3 regions of the Marinobacter sp. CA1 genome follow, and region 2 is predicted to be linked to each of the others. Evidence: predicted binding sites of a transcription regulator. Region 2 holds the regulator's gene; each other region holds the start of a gene.
The links. The regulator LexA, encoded in region 2, represses DNA repair genes until DNA is damaged. The targets are predictions, from matches to a motif close to CTGTNTNNNNANACAG.

Region 1 (3,274 bases), 1.5 Mb from region 2:
GGAATCGGACGCCGACGCCCTGATCGAGCATGCCCGCGGTCATCTGGCGCCGTTCAAGGTGCCCAAGTCGGTCCACTTTGTGACCGAACTGCCCAAGAACACCTCCGGCAAACTGCTCAAGCGCGCCCTTCGCGATCAGTATGCCGGGAGCCAGCAGCCATGACCGCCATTGAATACCATCGGGCCGAGGGTGTGGGGGTGCTGCGGCTGAACCGCCCGGATCGCCGGAATGCCCTGGATGTGGCCAGTTACCGGGCGCTGACGGCGTACCTGCACCAGGCCGCGGACGATGACGACGTGGCGGTGCTGGTACTGACCGGCGTGGGCCAGGGGTTCTGCGCCGGTAACGACCTGGATGATTTTGTTCGCCATCCGATCAGGGATGACCAGCACCCGGCCTATCGCTTTATGTACGCCCTGGCGGCGTTTCCCAAGCCGGTGGTTGCGGCGGTCGAAGGCGCTGCGGTGGGCATCGGCTGCACCCTGTTGCTGCATTGTGACCTGCTCTATGCCGGTGAGGGGGCAAGCTTCCAGATGCCTTTTGTACAGCTCGGTTTGTGTCCCGAATTCGCGGCGACGGCATTGCTGCCGGCTCTGGTTGGTCTGCCGAAAGCCAGCGAGTGGCTGTTGCACGGACGCGCCTTTGATGCCAGGGAAGCACTGGCCGCTGGTCTGCTCAACGATGTGGTCGACAAGGGCGACGCTTATGCGACGGCGATGGCATCGGCGCAGCAACTGGCGGCCTCCCCTCGGGAAGCGCTGCTGGCCACCAAGGCGCTGCTGCGGCGATCGGCGCGGGCGACGTTCGATTCCGCCATGGCAGAGGAGCTGACCGCTTTGGTGCGTTGCCAGCAGACCCGGGCGTTTCAGGCCCGGTTGGCAGCGCTGGTCGGATAACGCATGATGTGGCCATCCAGGTACTCAGGAGGTGGCTATGACCGCAACCGACCAACAGCTCTGGCTGGCCGGGGAAACCCTCGCCGGTGTGCTGGAACATCAGGGACTCACAATCGCCACTGCGGAGAGCTGCACCGGCGGCTGGGTTGCCAAGGTGCTGACGGACCGCCCCGGGTCCTCGGTGTACCTCCACAGTGGTCTGGTCACCTACAGCAATGATGCCAAACAGCGTCTGCTGGGGGTGACCTCGGACAGTCTGGCGGCGCACGGTGCCGTCAGCGAGCCGGTCGTTCGGGAAATGGTGGCCGGCGCCCTGAAGGTCACCGGAACTGATCTGGCGGTGGCCACCAGCGGGGTGGCCGGCCCGGGTGGTGGCTCGGTGCAGAAGCCGGTCGGCACGGTCTGGTTTGCCTGGGGGACCCGGGATGATATCCGAACCGCCCGATGCCGGTTTGATGGCGACCGCGAGGCGGTTCGTCGCCAGTCGGTGTTGTATGTATTGCAGTCAGTGACTGAATTTTTGCAAGGTTAAGGAGCCTCTGATTAACGCCGGATCACCTCTGGCCTTCAGAGCGGTTCACACTCAAGACGCGGCTTTGCAGACAGGCTGGTTGCCTTTCAAAAAGTCGCAACGCCGAGTGTGGATCGCTCTGAAGGCCCCGAAGGGCGCGCTCTGAGGGCTGCATCTGCGGCGTTGCGACCCTTGCCAAGGACGACGGCCATTGGCCGCGAGCCGCGCCTTGCAGCTACAGCCCTCAGATCGCGCAGAGGCGATTCGGCGTTAATCAGAGGCTCCTTGATCAAACACCTCGGGAAAGACAGCTTGCATCGGAAAGTAGCGGGGGTTGGTCTGGATTCCGGGGTGTGTTTTAATACTGTGCAAATATACAGGTTTGGCGCTGGGTCGATGTTCGGTCCGGATCGATGCTCGATCTAGCTCGACGTAGAGAGCACTCAGGGCGCCTGCCGCTGTTATCGTTTGGTCACCAGTTCAAAGAGGGCATGGCAACAATGGAAGACAACCGCAAGAAAGCACTGGGTGCGGCGCTGAGTCAGATTGAGCGCCAGTTCGGCAAGGGCGCTGTAATGAAAATGGGCGACCAGCCGCGGGAAGCGATCCCGGCGGTGTCCACCGGTTCCCTGGGGCTGGACGTGGCGCTGGGCATTGGCGGCCTGCCTTATGGCCGGATTGTGGAAATCTACGGTCCGGAAAGCTCCGGTAAGACCACGCTGACCCTGCAGGTGATTGCCGAGGCCCAGAAGCAGGGCAAGACCTGTGCGTTTGTGGATGCCGAGCACGCCCTTGATCCGGTCTACGCCGAAAAACTGGGCGTCAACGTTGACGAGCTGCTGGTGTCCCAGCCTGATACCGGTGAGCAGGCGCTGGAAATCGCCGACATGCTGGTACGCTCCAACGCGGTGGATGTGATCATTGTCGACTCAGTCGCGGCGCTGACACCGAAAGCGGAGATCGAGGGTGAGATGGGGGATTCCCACGTTGGTCTGCAGGCCCGTCTGATGTCCCAGGCCCTGCGTAAACTCACCGGCAGCGTCAAGAACGCCAACTGTCTGATGGTGTTCATCAACCAGATCCGGATGAAGATTGGCGTCATGTTCGGTTCGCCGGAAACCACCACCGGCGGTAACGCGCTCAAGTTCTACTCGTCGGTCCGTCTCGACATTCGTCGTATCGGCTCGGTGAAAGATGGCGACGAAGTGGTCGGCAACGAAACCCGGGTCAAGGTGGTCAAGAACAAGGTGTCACCGCCGTTCCGTCAGGCTGAGTTCCAGATCATGTACGGCAAGGGCATTTACCACATGGCCGAAGTGCTGGATATGGGGGTGAAGGAAGGCTTTGTTGACAAGTCCGGGGCCTGGTACGCCTACAATGGCGACAAGATTGGCCAGGGCAAGGCCAATGCCTGCAAGTTCCTGGAAGAGAACCTGGAGATGGCCCACGAGATCGAAGCCAAGGTTCGTGACAAGCTGATGCCCAAGCCGGTCCCGAAAGAGAAAGAGGCTGCCGCCGAAGCACCTAGCGAGACCAACGGCGAGCTGCTGTAAATCAGGCCGTGTTGATCTGACGCCGATTTAGCGGATACGACGTACGGGCCAATGCCGGCAAGGGCATCGGCCCGTACGTCGTTTCGCGCCACATTCAACCAGCAGGAGTCGCTCATGTCCGAGCGCAAGCGTTTGTTGATTGTTGCCCATGCCCCATCCCCCAACACCCAGGCCCTGCGCGATGCGGCGGCCGACGGCGCCCGTCACCCCGATCTCGAGGCCGTGGAGGTTACGGTCAAACCCCCGCTGGAGGCTGGCCCGGACGACGTGCTGGCCTGCGATGCCATTCTGCTAGGCACCACCGAAAACCTCG
Region 2 (3,274 bases):
GAGAGCTGGATCAACTGGCCGCACTGATTGGCGAGGACCGGCCCGAAATCTCCATGCTGGAACAGCTTCAGCAGGACACCAACAGTTGGTGGTCAGGCCTGGATCAACTGGCTCATTCCCTGTCCCGACCAGCCGCCAAACGCAAGACAGTCTCGGCAGACAACATTATTGCCGTATCGGCCGAAGCCGGCCCCGACAGGTCAACCGCAACCCTGAACAGCATGGCCACCGCCATGAAAGCGTTTGCGGATACCGTCGCCGAACGACACAACGAGTGGTAATCACCAGAGCCACCTCTGTACACCACCGAAACCCGATCGACAAAGGCAGAGCTGATGTCACCTTCTTATTTTGAAATTGTACAACTCACCAACGGCGATTACGCCCTGCGCCGCATCGACGACGACAGCGCGCCCCTGGTTAAGATCTCGTTTTCCGAAGAAGCCCGGGAAATGATGGAAGATCGCGATATGGCCGTTGCCAAAGCGATGATTGCGGCTGGCATTGAAGCCGTTGGTAACATGACTCACGATATCGACTGGGAAGAGGACGACAACGACACTTTCGAAACCCAGCCGTCTTACACCCTGCACTGACGCGACACCCCGGGCGGCCTTTCCTTCCCAGCTCAACGCCTACCTGGTAAAGGCCGCCCCGCTTCCTGCCAAATCCAGCCTGACCACATCAGATCACCTGATCCAGGCCGAACGCCCCGTAGCATCTCGACTCAACGCTGGCGCAGCACCACACCGTGGCTGTTGCCAATGGCCGAGGCGGCCTGAAGTGCCCGGAAGGCAGGCCTTGCGAGTTTTGAGGTCCACATAACCACGGCATGGCAGGTACCGGCACTCAACGCCCGCTCTGCCAACTCCTGGGCGGAATGCTCCGGGGTTGAACGCAACACCAGCAGTTCTGTCGCCACAATCCCGTGCATGGTCTGCCATTTGCCGACCAGGGCTGCCGGTGGATCAATCAGGGCCAACCAGCGCCGCTCCTGATTGAGTTGGGTCAGCATTGGCAGAAGCAACTGGACACTGTCTCCCTGCCCCGCCGGCAAAATGATTTCGGTGACATTACCGGTCTCGGCATCTGCCTGGGCGGGGGAAGAGAACCGGGGGCCAGCCTCCGAAGGTTCAGACGCTTTCGGGTGCGCGGGCCGCAGCGCCAGCGAACCAATACGCCGCCCGGCATTCATGCCACCGGCCAGGGCTCCGGGTACGGTCAGGTTGCGGTCGAAACTGAGCTGTTCCATTTCATTCTCCCCCTGCCCGCTCGCCGGGCATGGCCTGGTCTACGCAATAACTAGTGAAGGTCGGAGCGGCGGATCACGCCGACGCCGAGCCCCTCGATAAAGACTTCCTGCTCACGGAGATCGACTTCAATGGGGGCGAACTCCTCATTCTCGGCAATCAGCCATACCGTGGAGCCCTGCTTGCGGAAGCGCTTGACTGTCACTTCCTCGCCAACACGGGCGACCACCACCTGGCCGTTGTGAACGTCCTGAGTGCGGTGCACGGCCAACAGATCACCATCGAGAATGCCGATGTCCTTCATGCTCATCCCGCGTACCCGCAACAGGTAATCCGCGCTCGGCGAGAAAAACTCCGGCTTGAGCGTACAGTGATCTTCAATGTGCTCCTGTGCCAGAATGGGGCTACCCGCCGCCACCTGACCAATCACTGGCAGCCCCAGATCAGGCTCAGCTTCCGGCAGACGAATCCCCCGGCTGGCACCGGGAACCATCTCAATGGCGCCCTTGCGTGCCAGTGCCCTCAGGTGATCCTCCGCCGCGTTGGCTGAACGGAAACCCAACTCCGCCGCAATCTCGGCCCGGGTGGGTGGATAGCCGGTATCGTCGAGATAGCGCCGGATGATATCCAGCACCTGGCTTTGCCTTGCCGTAAGCTTCATGGTGTCTTCCTGTTTTTTTATACAGTAAGCCAAAATATATACAGTGTTTTATCCAGTGTAAACCCCAAGCCGCATTTCACTGTGAGGCTGGCTGGCCCCAAAGCCCGTTTGCCATCGGATCGGTTCTGTCGATACTGTCAGGAGACTCTTTCCCGATACCGGAGGTTGTTCACCCCATGGAAGACACCACAGTCAAGCAAGTCAGCGCCTGTCAGTTGCCGGAGGTGTGCCACACCGCCGGACAACAGCCCCGACGGGTGGGTATTGAGATAGAGGTATCCGGCCTCAGCTACCAGGCCCTGGTGGATCTGGTGACAGAGATGCTCAATGGCGAGGCTGAGATCACGTCCCGCTATGTCACCCGGATCCGCACCGATCACGGCGACTTCACCATCGAGCTGGATTCCGATCCGATCAAGGACCTGGATCTCCAGGACGAGCAACTGCCGGAATCCCTGCGGGAACTCGGTGGTCATGCAATGAATCTGATTGACGCCGCAGCCGAGAAGCTGGTGCCCCTGGAGATTGTCACACCGCCCATCGCGTTCCAGGATCTTGAGCAGATCGAAGACCTGTGCAATGCCTTGCGGGAGGCGGGCGCTCTTGGCAGCCGGGAAGCCATCTACTACGCCTTCGCCCTGCAACTGAACCCAGAGTTGCCGGACCTGTCGGCCCCCACCCTGCTGCGTTACCTGCAAGCCTTTGCCGTGCTGTACGACTGGCTTAAGGAACGCCATCAGCTCGATATCAGCCGCAAGATCACCAGCTACATCGAACCCTGGGATCACCTGTTTGTGGAACGCCTGGTGGAGCCTGACTATCACCCCAATCTCGACGAGCTGATGCAGGACTACCTGCGTGATAATCCCACCCGTAACCGTGCGCTGGACCTGTTGCCGCTGTTTGCCCATCTCAACCCGGAACTGCTGGCGGATTATGTCCAGGACCATCGCATCAAGTCCCGCCCCACCCTGCATTACCGCCTGCCGGACTGCGACATCGACAACCCGGGCTGGCACTTCTCATCGGTGTGGAATGACTGGGTGGTTCTTGAGCGCATAGCCAACCGGCCAGCGCACTTGCAGGAGCTGATGCAGGCGTTCCGTGAAAGCCACCGCCTGAGCCTCCACAACCTGACCCACAGCTGGACGGAAACCTGCCATCAATGGCTGCAGGTCAACGACTATGTCTGACAAGCCGGAGCGCGAGCATCCCGGGGTAACGATCGGTATCAGTGGACCAAGACGCAAACGGATGCCCCATCGGCTGATCGCTTTGGCCCTGCGCCTCGCTGGCGCCGGTACGCTCTACATTCGGCCTGGCGCCCGGGTCGATGTCAGCCTGCTGGACGGCCTGGTGCTCA
Region 3 (3,274 bases), 1.1 Mb from region 2:
GAACTGGTCCGCCAGGTATTCGATGACCTTCATGTCGAAGTCTTCACCACCCAGGAAGGTGTCACCGTTGGTGGCCAGAACCTCGAACTGGTGCTCACCGTCCACATCGGCAATCTCAATGATGGACAGGTCGAAGGTACCACCACCCAGGTCATAAACCGCCACCGTACGGTCACCGCTCTTCTTGTCCAGGCCATAGGCCAGGGCCGCGGCGGTCGGTTCGTTGATGATCCGTTTGACTTCCAGACCGGCAATCTTGCCGGCGTCCTTGGTGGCCTGACGCTGGCTGTCGTTGAAGTAGGCCGGGACGGTAATCACCGCTTCGGTGACCGTCTCACCGAGGTAGTCCTCAGCGGTCTTCTTCATCTTCTTCAGCACTTCGGCGGACACCTGCGGCGGCGCCATCTTCTGGCCTTTCACTTCCACCCAAGCGTCACCGTTGTCCGCCTTGGCGATGGTGTACGGCACCATCTTGATGTCTTTTTGGACCACATTGTCTTCAAAGCGACGACCGATCAGACGCTTGATGGCGTACAGGGTGTTCGCCGGGTTGGTCACCGCCTGACGCTTGGCGGACTGGCCCACCAGGGTCTCGCCATCGTCGGTGTAGGCGATGATGGACGGGGTGGTGCGATCGCCTTCAGCGTTCTCGATCACCTTGACCTTGTCGCCATCCATGATGGCCACACAGGAGTTTGTGGTTCCCAGGTCGATACCAATAATTTTGCTCATTGATTCACTCCAAATTCGTTATGTCATCCGGTTCCGGCATTCTGCCCGCTGCTCTTCCGGGGCCTGTCGGCCCGGGGCGCCACCCGTTTACTGCCTATATTGGCGCCAGCAAAAAGTTTTCAAGCCTGTTCGTCGATTTTTGGCCCATCTTCGGCTTTCGCCACCACCACCATGGCGGGACGCACCAGCCGCTCATTGAGGCTGTAGCCTTTCTGGATCACCGACACCACACTGTTGGGCTCGGCGCCCGGCGCCGGCACCATGGACATCGCCTCATGGCTCTGGGGATCGAACGGCTCGCCTTCCGGGTTGATCTGCTCCACCTTGAACTTCTGCAGGCTGGACAGGAACAGATTCAGCGTCATCTCAACCCCCTGGCGAATGGAGGCCAGCGCCTCGCTATCCAGGTTCTGGGATTCGGTGCTCTCCACCGCCTTCTCCAGGCTGTCCGCCACCGGTAGCAGTTCCTTGACGAACTTCTCCAGCGCGAATTTGTGCGCCTTCTCGACATCGATCTCGGCACGACGACGGACATTCTGCATCTCGGCCTGGGTCCGCAGCACCTGATCCTTCATTTCCTGGAGCTGGGCCTGCAGAGCCTCGGTATCGTCCGCCGACGCCTCGCCCGCAGGGTCGCTTTCCGGCGTTTCCAGCTCGGCGTCTTCCGGCTGCTTCAGTTCCTCTTCCACCTGCTCATTGCGGTTCTCGTCGGCGCTCATTGGCAACTCCTGCTGGTTCGTTTCTGGCCGTCACGGCCCTCAATTCAAGTTGGCGTTCCGGGACAGCGTCACCGGTAAATCTCGTTGCCGAACGATATGGGGCCCAATTGACGGGTTTCAACCACCCGAAACCTGCGATTTGAACATTTGCAAACCAGCAAAAGCCTGTATATATTCACAGCAACTGTATAGATTCACAGTGAATCCGTCGCATCGATCCAGGAGGACCCCGCATGCTGACCCATCTGACCGTCACCAATTACGCCATCGCCGAAAGGGTGGAGCTTCAGTTCCAGGCAGGCATGACCGCGCTGACCGGAGAAACCGGGGCCGGCAAATCCATTGTGCTGGACGCCCTCGGACTGGCCATGGGCGGCCGGGCTGACGCCGGGGCGGTGCGACACGGTGCCAAGCGGGCGGACATCACGGCATCGTTCAACGTCAGCCGGATCGACGAGGCCCGGACCTGGCTCGCAGATCACGAACTCGATGATGAGAATGACTGCATTCTCCGTCGCACCATCAGCAAAGATGGCCGGTCTCGAGCCTACATCAATGGCCAACCCTGCCCACTGGCACACCTGAAAGAGCTGGGCGCCCTGCTGATGGACATTCACAGCCAGCACCAGCACCAGTCCCTGCTACGCAAGGACACCCACCGCAAGCTAGTGGACGAGTTCGCCGGCGCCCTGCCCCTGGCCGACCAGACCCGGGCAGCCTGGAAGACCTGGCAGCAAATCCGGGACGCCCTTGAGAAGCGCCGCCAGAACGCGGACGAAGCCGAAGCCCGCCTGCAACTGCTGCGTTATCAGGTGGAAGAGCTGGACCGACTGGCCCTGGAGGGCGGTGAACAGGCACAGCTGGAGGCCGAGCAGGAGCAGCTCGGGCACGCCGAAAGCGTGATGCACCGCAGCCATCAGGCCGCCTTGCTGTGCAGCGAGGACGACAACAGCGCAGCCAGCCTGCTGCGACAGGCACTGAACCAGCTGGAGCAGCTCCCGATTGAAGTGCCGGCGCTTGCCGACACCCTGCAGATGCTCAATGAAGCCCAAATCCAGGCTGCCGAAGCCGGTGATAACCTGCGCCGGTTCGTTGAAGACTATGACGCCGATCCGGCCCGACTAGCAGAAGTGGAGGAACGACTGAGCGCCATCTACCAACTGGCTCGCAAACACCGGGTACCACCGGAAGAGCTGCCCGAGCTGCATCGCAAATTGAGCCAGGAACTGGCCGAACTTGATGGCGGTGCTGGCAGCCTGGAGCAGCTGGAGGCAGAACTGGAAGAGCGGAGACAGACCTACCAGACTCTGGCGACTCAGCTGTCAGAAGCCCGCCAAAAAGCGGCGGCCACCCTGGACCTGCGAATTGCCGAGGAACTGCAGCAACTCAGCATGCCCTCAGTACAGTTCGTCACCCGCCTCAGCAGTAACAGTCACGACGAACCCGGCCCCCACGGCCAGGAGGACATCGAGTTTCTGGTCAGCGCCAACCCCGGCCAGCCAGCACGCCCACTGGCCAAAGTGGCCTCCGGCGGCGAACTGTCACGGATCAGCCTGGCGATTCAGGTGGTGGTAGCACAGACCTCCACCACCCCCACGCTGGTGTTTGACGAAGTCGATGTGGGCATTGGCGGCGGTACCGCGGAAGTGGTCGGCCGACTGCTGCGCACGCTCGGCGGCAACGGCCAGGTATTGTGCGTGACGCACTTGCCGCAGGTGGCGGCGCAATGCCATCAGCACCTGTTTGTCAGCAAGTTCACACAGAAGGACGCCACCTACTCCCGCATCGAAACCCTGGGAGACGATGAACGGATCAACGAAGTG

Region 1: a site for LexA is predicted at 1,773-1,788, ahead of recA (recombinase RecA). Genes of this name have one in related genera too.
Region 3: a site for LexA is predicted at 1,617-1,632, ahead of recN (DNA repair protein RecN). Genes of this name have one in related genera too.

The regions. Positions count from the first base shown of each region.
Region 1 is NZ_CP071785.1:3,249,686-3,252,959, reverse strand. Features, by position in the region: gene J2887_RS14780 (fatty acyl-CoA synthetase) at 1-163, shown strand, start outside; gene J2887_RS14775 (enoyl-CoA hydratase-related protein) at 160-897, shown strand; gene J2887_RS14770 (CinA family protein) at 935-1,429, shown strand; gene recA (recombinase RecA) at 1,909-2,961, shown strand; gene J2887_RS14760 (flavodoxin family protein) at 3,076-3,274, shown strand, end outside.
Region 2 is NZ_CP071785.1:1,713,262-1,716,535, reverse strand. Features, by position in the region: gene J2887_RS07925 (DUF6586 family protein) at 1-281, shown strand, start outside; gene J2887_RS07920 (hypothetical protein) at 336-596, shown strand; gene J2887_RS07915 (cell division inhibitor SulA) at 728-1,252, opposite strand; gene lexA (transcriptional repressor LexA) at 1,303-1,911, opposite strand; gene J2887_RS07905 (amidoligase family protein) at 2,088-3,104, shown strand; gene J2887_RS07900 (gamma-glutamyl-gamma-aminobutyrate hydrolase family protein) at 3,097-3,274, shown strand, end outside.
Region 3 is NZ_CP071785.1:640,005-643,278, reverse strand. Features, by position in the region: gene dnaK (molecular chaperone DnaK) at 1-732, opposite strand, end outside; gene grpE (nucleotide exchange factor GrpE) at 852-1,451, opposite strand; gene recN (DNA repair protein RecN) at 1,685-3,274, shown strand, end outside.